2 regions of the Bradyrhizobium sp. SZCCHNRI3052 genome follow, and region 1 is predicted to be linked to the other one. Evidence: riboswitches for the same ligand, from Rfam matches in the RefSeq annotation. Region 1 holds a riboswitch; the other holds the start of a gene.
The links. A riboswitch is a leader RNA that binds a small molecule or an ion and turns the genes downstream of it on or off. The one in region 1 is predicted to bind cobalamin.
Positions count from the first base shown of each region.

Region 2: linked by a shared signal. The riboswitch ahead of QW887_RS22095 (TonB-dependent receptor plug domain-containing protein) and the one ahead of QW887_RS17580 (HupE/UreJ family protein) in region 1 are both predicted to bind cobalamin.

Region 1 is NZ_JAUETW010000005.1:389,039-394,660, reverse strand. Features, by position in the region: gene cobN (cobaltochelatase subunit CobN) at 1-685, opposite strand, end outside; gene cobW (cobalamin biosynthesis protein CobW) at 695-1,732, opposite strand; gene QW887_RS17585 (DUF1636 domain-containing protein) at 1,753-2,148, opposite strand; gene QW887_RS17580 (HupE/UreJ family protein) at 2,152-2,784, opposite strand; cobalamin riboswitch at 2,903-3,096, opposite strand; gene cobU (bifunctional adenosylcobinamide kinase/adenosylcobinamide-phosphate guanylyltransferase) at 3,131-3,667, shown strand; gene cobO (cob(I)yrinic acid a,c-diamide adenosyltransferase) at 3,684-4,292, shown strand; gene QW887_RS17565 (cobyric acid synthase) at 4,297-5,622, shown strand, end outside.
Region 2 is NZ_JAUETW010000008.1:193,529-199,150, forward strand. Features, by position in the region: gene ilvC (ketol-acid reductoisomerase) at 1-790, shown strand, start outside; gene QW887_RS22090 (hypothetical protein) at 876-1,454, opposite strand; gene QW887_RS22095 (TonB-dependent receptor plug domain-containing protein) at 1,530-3,590, opposite strand; cobalamin riboswitch at 3,701-3,919, opposite strand; gene QW887_RS22100 (DUF2336 domain-containing protein) at 4,191-5,303, opposite strand.

The sequences.
Region 1 (5,622 bases):
CTTTGGCTTCGATCGCCCGCATCAGCTCAGCAATCCCGGCCGTATCGGCAGCGAGCAGGCTCGCACGGTAGAACACGATCAGCGCGCTCGGCCGCGCATCATCATGGCTGCAGAGATCATCGATGCCGACGGCTCCGCGATCGGGCATGAAGCCGACGATCGAACCGATCGCGATCGGTTCGGCAAACTGCGCGTCGCGCCCGAGCAGCGTCGCGAGATAGCGCAGGGCCTCGCGCGCATTGCCGACCCCGCCCTCGTGCAGATAACCGTAGAGACGCGAGGTCGCGTCCTGCGGCAAGGTCGAGAGCTCAGCAAGCCTGTCGTCGGCGCGATCGTCACCCGGCAGTGCCGCGAACAGGATGTGGCGGCTGCGGCAGACCGATGCGATGCGCTCCAGCCCGTAGCGCCAATAGTCGAGCCCGCCGAGACAGCGCACGACGACGGCGCGCGCGCCCAGCACGACGCGGTCGACATAGAGATCGACCGACATCGGATGCTTCAGCCGTTTCAAGCTGGCGAGGCGCAGGCTCGGCAGGTCATCCGACGACACGGTCCAGGCTTCGGCCAGCGCCGACAGGTCGGTGTCCGAGAACGACAGCACGACGATCTCGGCCGGCGACTGTGCAAGATCCACGGCCTGTTCGAGGTCGTCGAGATCCGCGCCCGTTGTCGCCAGCAGGTGCATCGGTGACGCCTATCCTGTGATCAGGCTCTGGATGGCGGCGGCATCGAGGCCGCGCTCGCCGATGATCACCAGCCGCCCCTGCCGCGATTCGCCCGAGCGCCACGGGCGCTCGAACTGATGCTGGATGCGGCTGCCGACGGCCTGCACCAGGAGGCGCAGCGGCTTGCCGGCGACTTCCACGAACCCTTTCACCCGCAACACATCATGTGCGTCGACGGCGGCCGCGATGCGGTCGACGAGCGCATCGGGCGAAGCCTGCGCCGGAACGTCGAGCACGAAACTCTCGAAATCGTCGTGATCGTGCTCGGCCTCGTTGTCGTGATGCGACGGCCGGGCCGCGAGATCGTCCTCCGCGGCGGCACCGAGTCCGAGCAGCACCGAAGCCGACAGCCTGCCGTGCTCCGTCGCGATCACCTTGACGGCACGCTGCACCTTCGCCGCGATCTCGGCGGCGACATCCTTGCGCTGCTCCTCGCTCATCAGGTCGCTCTTGTTCATCACGACGAGATCGGCGCACAACAGCTGGTCCTCGTAGACCTCCTCCAGCGGATTGTCGTGATCGAGCGACGCATCGGTGGCGCGCTGCGCGGCGAGCGCTTCGGGATCATCGGCGAAGCGTCCCGCGACCACCGCCGGACCATCGACGACCGCAACGACGCCGTCGACGGTGACGCGCGTCGCGATCTCGGGCCAGTTGAAGGCCTGCACCAGCGGCTTCGGCAGCGCCAGCCCCGAGGTCTCGATCACGATATGCTCAGGCGGCTCCTTCTGATCCAGCAGGCTCCTGAGCGCGGGGACGAAATCATCGGCAACGGTGCAGCACAGGCAGCCGTTCGACAGCTCGACGATGCGATCCTCCGGACAATCCGGCACGCCGCACCCCTTCAGGATGTCGCCGTCGATGCCGACATCGCCGAACTCGTTGACGATGATGGCGAGCCGGCGACCGTTCGCGGTCTCGATCAGGTTGCGCACCAGCGTGGTCTTGCCGGCGCCGAGGAAACCGGTGACGATGGTGCAAGGCGTCTTGGCGAACGACTTCGTCATGGCGATACGATCTCTCGTTTTCAGCGTGGCGCTGACAGCGCAGGCACGCGCGCGACGGTGTTCTTGCGAATGTATTCGGGACGCTCGCGCCAGGCCGGCAGGCCGGCGTCATGGCGCTGATGCAGTTGCGCAAATGTCAGCACATCCCGCGCATGCAGATCCGGATCGAGCGCGCCGAGCACATAGGTCCATTTGCCCGGCGCCGTCACCGCAACCGTGCACGCACGATTGCAGTTCGACAGACACTCGACACCGACAACGGTGACACCGGCGCGCTGCGCGGTCGGCAACGTCTCGATCGCGGCGAGCAAACGGGCTCCGGCCCGCGGCTGATCAGGCGGCGTAGGTTCCGTCCCCTGCGAACGGCAAGTGACGCAGACGAACAGCGTCGTCTCACCAGTCTCGGATGCGGTCATCAATCAGCCGATCACGCCGGCCGCCGTCGCCGCGGCGACCCCACCCACCAGCACGATGGCAGCGCCCGCGAGCCGCAGCGCCAGCGGCGCAGCCGTCTTGGCCTTCGCCGACAGCAGCCTGGTGCCGAGGAACGCGCCGGCGGCGATGATGGTCTGGATCACGAGCAGACCGACGAGATAGGCCCCGAGCGGGGTATTCTCGGCCCCGACGATCGATTCGCCCAGCGCATATCCATGGACGAGACCGGTCACGGCGAACAGGCCGGCGACGGGCAGCACACCGAAACGGCCACGCATCACCACCACCAGCCCAACCACGACGGTGGTCAGGCCGACCAGCAGCTCGGCAGCCGGGATGTTGGCCTTGGCCACATGAAGGCCGACGCCCGCGATCATCGCGGTGGTGAAGGCGAGCACCGGCGCGAAGCCGCGGCCCAGAAGCGCTGCAACGATGCCCGCGCCCACGATCGCCGCCAGATGGTCGATTCCGATGACAGGATGGCCGAGGCCGGACAGCATCCCCTGCGCAAACGTCTGCGGCAGCTTGCCCCCCATCATGTGATGCGCGAAGGCGGGATCGGTGGCGAGCAGCACCAGGCTCGCGGCTGCAAAGGTCGTGGTACGGGTCAACTTCATGGCCGTCTCCGTCGCTTGCCGGCTCCCCAGAGGACCGGACGATGCGCTGCATCCGACGGCACCCCGCCCATCCCGGCGGGATCAGAACCAGCATCGCGACTCCCCGCGCGACGGGTCGGCCAACAGCAATGTCGACGGCAGGTCTCCTGGCTCTCGGGTCACCGCACGAAGCCACCTTCCCGGTTTCCCAGTGGTGTCTTGGCCTCACACTCGCCGATTACAGTTGCGGGGGCAGCCACGGCCTTGGGTCAAGAACCCGCACCGTGTTCCCTAAATCTCTCCTTTCGGAGAACCGTCATCTGTTAGATACGGGTCGCACCAAAGCCCGTCAATCGGAATCGTCCCCATGGTCCCCGCCCCGCCGCATCCCGCCCTGCCGCGCCTGACGCTGGTGCTCGGCGGTGCGCGCTCGGGCAAGAGCCGCCATGCCGAGGCCCTCGTCACCGCCCTTCCGCCGCCTTGGACCTATGTTGCGACCGCGCAGGCCTTCGACGCCGAAATGACCGACCGGATCGCCCAGCACAAGGCGCGCCGCGCCGAGGGATGGCAGACGCTGGAGACGGCGCATGATCTCGCGGGCCTCGTCCGGTCAAGTGGAGAATCGGGCGTACCGATGCTGATCGATTGCCTGACGCTCTGGCTCAGCAACGTGATGCTCGCCGACATGAACGTGGCGGCAAGATCAGCCGAGCTGATCGACGCGCTCAGGAACGCGCATGGCCCGATCGTGGCGGTGTCCAACGAAGTCGGACTGGGCATCGTGCCGGACAACGCGCTCGCGCGCGCCTTTCGCGACGCCCAGGGGCGACTGAACCAGGACATCGCGGCCTTAGCGGATCGCGTGATCCTGATGGCGGCGGGACTGCCGCTGACGTTGAAGTGACGAGGAGACAATGCCGATGACCGGAAGCGCCGACGATTCACGCCACAAGGCGAAGATGGAGAACCGCAAGGCGGTGCAGGATGCCGAGGTCGCCTCCAAAACCGTGGAGAAGGGCCTGCTGATCGTTCACACCGGCAAGGGCAAGGGAAAATCGACGGCGGCGTGGGGCCTGATGCTGCGCGCACTCGGCCGCAGCTTTCGCATCGGCGTCGTGCAGTTCGGCAAAGGCGCGTGGGAAACCGGCGAGCGCAAGGCGATCGAGAAGTTCGGCGATCAGGTGTCGTGGCACACGCTCGGGGAAGGCTTTACGTGGGAGACGCAGGATCGTGCGCGCGACGTCGCCGCGGCCGAGCGCGCCTGGGCGAAGGCTAAGGAGCTGATGGCGGATCCGTCGATCCGGCTGCTCGTCCTCGATGAGCTCAACATCGCGCTGCGCTACGATCACCTTGATATCGCAGACGTCGTCGCCACGCTCGCAGGGCGCCGTCCCGATCTGCACGTCGTCGTCACCGGGCGCAACGCCAAGCCGGAGCTGATCGAGGCCGCCGATCTCGTCACCGAGATGAACCTCGTGAAGCATCATTTCGCGGCCGGCGTGAGGGCGCAGGAAGGCATCGAGTACTGAGCTCATGAGCGCGCGGGCCATCATGTTCCAGGGCACCGGCTCCGACGTCGGCAAATCGCTGATCGTCGCGGGGCTCGCGCGCGCGCTGACATTGCGCGGCCTCAAGGTGGCGCCGTTCAAGCCGCAGAACATGTCGAACAACGCCGCCGTCACCGCTGATGGCGGCGAGATCGGCCGTGCCCAGGCGCTGCAGGCGCGCGCGGCGCGGCGGCCGATGACGGTGCACATGAACCCGGTGCTGCTGAAGCCACAAAGCGAGATCGGGTCGCAGGTCGTGGTGCAGGGCCGCGTCATCGGCACCGCCAAGGCGTCCGCCTATCAGGCGATGAAGCCGCAACTGATGGCGGCCGTGCTCGACAGCTTCCATCAACTCGCGGCGGATGCCGACATCTTGCTGGTCGAAGGCGCAGGCTCCGCCTCCGAGATCAACCTGCGCGGCGGCGACATCGCCAACATGGGTTTCGCGCAGGCGACGCAGATTCCGGTGGTGCTGATCGGCGACATCGATCGAGGCGGCGTGATTGCGAGCCTGGTCGGCACCAAGACGGTGATCGCGCCCGACGATGCCGCGCGCGTGGCAGGTTTCCTCGTCAACAAGTTTCGCGGCGACCCCGCCTTGTTTGCGTCGGGCATGAACGAGATCGCGCAGCGGACGGGGTGGACATCGCTCGGGCTCATTCCGCATTTTTCGGATGCGCGCCGCCTGCCAGCGGAGGACGCGCTTGGCCTGGCTGAACGCGGATCATCGGGAGGACAACGGCCGAAGGTCGTCATCCTCGCCTACCCGCGCATTTCCAATTTCGACGAGTTCGATCCGTTGCGGCTGGAAGATGGAATCGATCTGCAGTTCTTGCGGCCAGGCACGCCGATCCCCGGCGACGCATCGATGGTGATCCTGCCGGGCTCGAAGGCGACGATCGCCGATCTCGCCGCCCTGCGTGGCGCCGGCTGGGACATCGATCTTATCGCGCATCTTCGCCGCGGCGGTCGCGTGCTCGGCATCTGCGGCGGCTATCAGATGCTGGGGCGCGTGATCAGCGATCCCGATGGGCACGAGGGTGCAGCTGGTTCCGTCGCGGGACTTGGCCTGCTCGACGTCGAAACGACCCTGACCGATGACAAGGCGTTACGCGAGGTCCAGGGCACGCTGACGCACGATAAGCTCTCGTTCCGCGGCTACGAGATGCACATCGGCCGCACGGAGGGACGGGCGACACAGCGCCCCTTCCTGACCTTCTCCGATGGCCGGCGCGATGGCGCCATCGCGCCTGATGGCCTGGTAGCCGGCTGCTACGTGCATGGCCTGTTCGCCGACGACGGCCTGCGCAGC
Region 2 (5,622 bases), on a different contig from region 1:
GATGATGCTGACCCCGGACGAGCTGCAGGGCGACATCTACCGCGAGCACCTGCACGACAACATGAAGCAGGGCGCCGCGCTGGTGTTCGCGCACGGCCTCAACGTCCACTTCAACCTGCTCGATCCGCGCGCCGATCTCGACGTGCTGATGATCGCGCCGAAGGGCCCCGGCCATACCGTCCGCTCGGAGTACCAGCGCGGCGGCGGCGTGCCCTGCCTGATCGCGATCGCCAAGGACTCCTCGGGCAATGCCCATGACCTCGGCCTGTCCTACGCCTCGGCGATCGGCGGCGGCCGCGCCGGCATCATCGAGACCACGTTCAAGGAAGAGTGCGAGACCGACCTGTTCGGCGAACAGGCGGTGCTGTGCGGCGGCCTGGTCGAGCTGATCAAGGCCGGCTACGAGACGCTGACCGAGGCCGGCTACGCGCCGGAGATGGCCTATTTCGAGTGCCTGCACGAGGTCAAGCTGATCGTCGACCTGATCTATGAAGGCGGCATCGCCAACATGAACTACTCGATCTCCAACACCGCCGAATACGGCGAGTACGTCACCGGGCCGCGCATCATCACGCCGGAAACCAAGGCCGAGATGAAGCGCGTGCTCGACGACATCCAGTCAGGCCGCTTCGCGCGCGACTGGATGCTGGAGAACAAGGTCAACCAGACCTCGTTCAAGGCGACCCGCGCCAAGCTTGCCCAGCACCCGATCGAGGAAGTCGGCGCCCGCCTGCGCGACATGATGCCCTGGATCAAGAAGGGCGCGCTGGTCGACAAGTCGAAGAACTGAGGTCTTGCGGCGAAACCGAGAAATGAAAACGGCGGGCAGAGGCCCGCCGTTTTTGTTTGGGGTCGTTGAAGGTCCGCCGGCGCGTTCAGGACGCCGCGCGGCGCGACGCCACCGGCGTCAGCAGGCGGACGATCTCGCTGATGGCGACGAGGCCGACCAGCCAGGCGGCGCTGGTCAGGCCGAGGCGGGCGACGATCGGGAGCGCGAAGCTCGCGGCGCCGCCGAGTGCGGGCGTGGCGGCCAGCAGCACCAGCTCATAGGCGGCGTAGGCACTGGGGAGCGCGACGGCAAGCGCGACCGTCGCTGGTGCTGTGCGCAAGGTCGCCAGGGCCATGCGGGCCACAACGGTGGCGCTGAGCGCCGCCACGCCGATCATGGCGCCCCAGGCCAGCGTGTTGGCATCGACCGGATAGTGCAGCGCGCCGAAGCCGATGCCCTGGTTGACCAGCCAGGCGCCGAGCATCACCGGCAGCGCCGCGCGCAGCGGCAGCATGGCGGCGGCGATCACGGCGAAGGCCGCAAACGGCGTCGCGCAGGCGAACACGAAGCTCGCCAGCGCGCAGGCCCCTGTCAGCAGCGCGAAGCAGAACGCAGCGGCATGCCGTTGCGGAACGGGCGCGAGGCGAGCCTCGGTACCAGACCGGGCGAGGACGTCGAGAGTCATGGAACATCTCCTTCTGTTGCGATTGTAGTCCATTTCGGCAGCTTCTGTCAGCCGCCGGGAGGTTGGTCGGCAGCGTCACTGCACGCCGAAGCTCGCCACCCGGATGCCGCCGAACACGCCGAAGCCCGGCGCGAGGAATCCGGTCGGGTTCTGGTAGTGATGGTTGAAGAGGTTGTCGATCCGGCCGAACAGCTTGACCTGGTCGGACAGCGCGTAGTCGCTGCGCAGGTTGACGACCGTATAGCCGGGCGCGACGAGGCCGGTGATCATGCCGTCGCGGCTGACGTCGAGCCAGTCGCCGATGTGCAGCAGCGTCGCTGACAGCGTCAGCGCATCGATCGGCGCCCATGTCGCGGTGGCGCTCCATTTCTCCTTCGGCCGCCGCAACAGCTGCAGGCCGGTGGCCGCATCGACCGCGCGGGTGAACGTGTAGTCCGCACGCAGCGAGATCCGGTCGGTGAGATCAGCGGTCACGAAGCTCTCGGTGCCTTCGGTGGTGGCGAGGCCGACATTGGCGTAGGAGGTGAAGGTCGCGTTGAAATTGATCAAGTCGGTGATGCTGTTGTGGAAGTAGGTCGCGCCGAAGCGGAGACGATCGTCGAACAGCGGCTGCTCGAAGCCGGCGTCGTAGCCGGTGCTCTGCTCCGGCCGGAGGTTGGGATTGGCGAAGAAGTTGAACGCCGGAAAATCCTGGTGCAACTGGCTCAGGGTCGGTGCCTTGAAGCCGGTGCCGTAGCTCGCCTTCAGCTTGGTCTCGGTCACCGGCAGGATCACCGCCGGCGCGATCCGGTAGGTGCCATGGCCGCCGAACTGGTCGTTGACGTCGTTGCGCAGGCTCGCCACCACGAACCAGCGCTTCACGAACTCGGTCTGCAGCTCGACGAAGCCGGCCTTGTTGCCATTCTCGGCCGAGAGGTCGGCGGTCTTCAGCCGCTCGGTCTGCTGCTCCGCGCCGACGACGAGATTGTTATGCGGCGCGAGCTCGGTCACCGCGTGCCAGTCATACTTGATGCGCTCGCCGGTCGCGACCGCTGCCACCGGATTGCCAGCCGTCAGGTCGGACGACCGGTCGTTCACATAGTTGACGCCGAAGTAGTTCCGGATGCGGCCGCCGAGCAGCGACCACACGGCTTCCTGGCGTGTCGCAAGCTGGTGGACGGCGTGGTTGCTCTGGGCCGCGTCGGGAAAGCTCGGAAAGCCGCTGTCGCCGGTGAACAGCAGCGTCGCGTCGGTGTATCGAACCACCGAGTTCAGCGTCCAGGCCTCGTTGAGGTCGACGCCCAGCTTGGCCGAGGCGGTGACGTTGTCGTAGGCATTGCCGATGGCCTTCTGCCCCGCAGGCAGCAGCTGCCACGGGGTCACCGGAACGTCGCCGGCGTGCAGATGCGCGACATTGATCGCGTAGTTGACATTGTTTTGTGAGCCGCTGACGCCGGCTGACTGGTTGAAGGTCTTGAACGAGCCGCTCTCGACCGAGGCGGTCGCGCGCGCCGGGCCCTCGCCCTTGCGCGTGATCACCGAGATCACCCCGCCGATCGCATCCGAGCCGTAGAGCCCGCTCTGCGGCCCGCGCAGCACCTCGAACTGCTGGATGTCGGCGGCGAGCAGATGCGCGAAATCGAACGCGCCATTGCCGTTGGTGACATCGCCGACGTCGATGCCGTCGATGAAGAGCTTGGTGTGATTGGCGTTGGTGCCGCGCATGAAGACGTTGGTCTGGCCGCCCGGGCCGCCGGCCTGCACCACGTTCAATCCGGGGATCGTGCTCAGGATGTCCGGCACGGTGCGGGCCTGCTGCGCGGCGATGTCCTTGTCGGTCACCACGGTGATCGCATTCGCGACGTGGGCCACTGGCGTGACGACGCCGGTCGGGCTGACGGCGACGGGGGTTCCGGCTGGCGCGGCCGGCTTTGCCGCCGGCACCTGCTGATGCGGGGCGTTGCCGGTTCTGCGGGGGATGGCTGGTTTTTGAGCGATCGGCTCGCGCGGCGGGTCGACCTCAACCGGGGGCAGAAGGTCGGGGGAGGCGGATTGCTGCGCTGCTGTGGGCGAGGGGCCGAGCAGGGCGAATGACGAGAGGACGCAGAACGACGACAGAAGGGCGCGACTGCGCCTGGCATAGGGAACGGGGGACACGAGGAACCTCGGCATGACGTCAGTGGCACGTCACCGCGAACGAGGTCTCATGCAGCCCTTTGCAGGCCTGCCTGAAAACGATGCCAATAACGCCCCGACCGGCATCCTCGCGTGTGACCACGGCTGACGGCAGGTCTCCTGGCTCGCGGGTCGTCACCTCCACGTCGCCTTCCCGGGACCGAGATTTCCCAGTGGCCTTTGACGCGAGATTCGCCGCTTACAGTTGCGGGGGCAGCTGCGGCCTTCGGTCACGTCCCTTGCGAGACGCATCCGGCACCGCATTCCCTTTTGAGCCCCGGTCGAGGGGCACCGTCGCGATCACCGTAGGAGTGCGGACGCACCAAAGTCAATCCGGCGCCCGGCGATCTCCTGGCGATAACGCTGGCCGGTCGGCTCGGTGATGCCCGGCCGCCTGCGACAACCATAGCTGTCGTCCGTGCGAACGCAGGGACCCATAGCCACCGGCGGTCGTGTGGCGAAGGACGACGATCAAGACATTTTCCGCCAATTCACATCACGCGGTATGGGTCCCTGCGTTCGCAGGGACGACAGCGGAGTGCGAGTCGTTGCTGATGAGGATTGCGCCTTGTGAGCACCCGCTCACTTCTCGACCTTGTTGTGCACCATCCAGAATCGCAGCGTGCGCTGGGCGGTGTCGAGCGACAGGCGGCCGTAGTCGCGTTCCGCGAGCTTGAGCGTGTCGCTGTCGATGGCGTGCTTGATCGGCCGGTGGGTCAGGATTTTCGCCACCACCGACCAGGCCAGCCCGGCGGCACGGCAAGGGATCAGCACGATATCGGTGCGCGGGCCTTCGAGCACCTTGGCCATCATCTCGGTCGGGACGTTGTTGAGCAGGCCGAGTGCGGCGGAAACCTCGCCGAAGCGGCGGGTTTCGGCGAAGAAGGCGATGGCGGCATCGTTGAGCTCGTTCAGCCCCTTCATGCGCTTGACGGCCTCTTCGGCCAGCGTGAAGTCGCGCCCGACCAGGCCGCCGTCGCTGCGCGCAACGTCGGCGATCGCCTTGAGGATCTTCTTGATCTCCTGTTGCAACGCCGGCGGCGCCGAGGCCATCAGCCTGGCGCGCACGGCTTCGGTCGCGCGGCGCAGGAGGTCGCGCAGGTGCTTGGTGGGCAGGTCGACGCGCAGCCCGATGATCTCGGACAATTCGTCGTCGTCCTCGGCATGCGCCATCATCCCGGAATAGCCGGACTCGGAGAAGCGCGCGGTCTGGTTGTTGGCGAGCTTGCGGATCACCCGGCGCTCGCCGCGGTCGACGATGATGTCGGTCACCGCCTCGGTCAGATGCGGACGGCTGGAGATCGCCATCAGGTGATCCTGGCCCTTGGTCGCCGCGACCTCCACCAGCGTATGCTCGGTGAGCCGGCTCGAGTGCATCAGCACGTTCTCGGCCACCGAGATCTCGTCGTCGCGGGCGAGCTGCTGGATCAATTCGACGGGCGCGTAGTCGACCGGCGCGAGATGCTTGCTGAGCTCGGCTCGCGCGCGGGTCTCGACCCGCGAGACCAGCATGCACAGCACGTTGTCGAATACCTTGATCTGGTCCTCGCTGAGGCGTTCGCCGTCATGCAGGAACAGGTTGGTGACTTGGCGCAGCGTGTTGACGCGCTTCGCCGAGGTGCCGCTGCGGACGGCCTCTTCGAGTTCGGTGATGATGGAGTCTTCTGAAGGCGGAAGCTGTTCTGGCTGTGACACGATCGCGCTCGTTTGTCCGGATTGCCGGAGCGACAGCAACGCGATTGTAATCCGCTGCAAGGCTTTCGGCCGGAGCAGTTTTCGGCACGGGCGATAACAATGCGTTAGGGGCCGAAGGCGTAGTACTCCGGAGAAACACGGATACGGAAAATTAAGACGATACATATAGGTGGGATGACGGGCTGGAGCCCGGTCTTCCGGAGATTCGCCGGACAGGCGATGGAATGAGGTGCGAACACCCCCCCGCAGACGCGGCGACGACAGGCCAGCGAAGCGGAAAGGTTAATGATCTCATAAGGTCACAAACCTTCCTTCATCC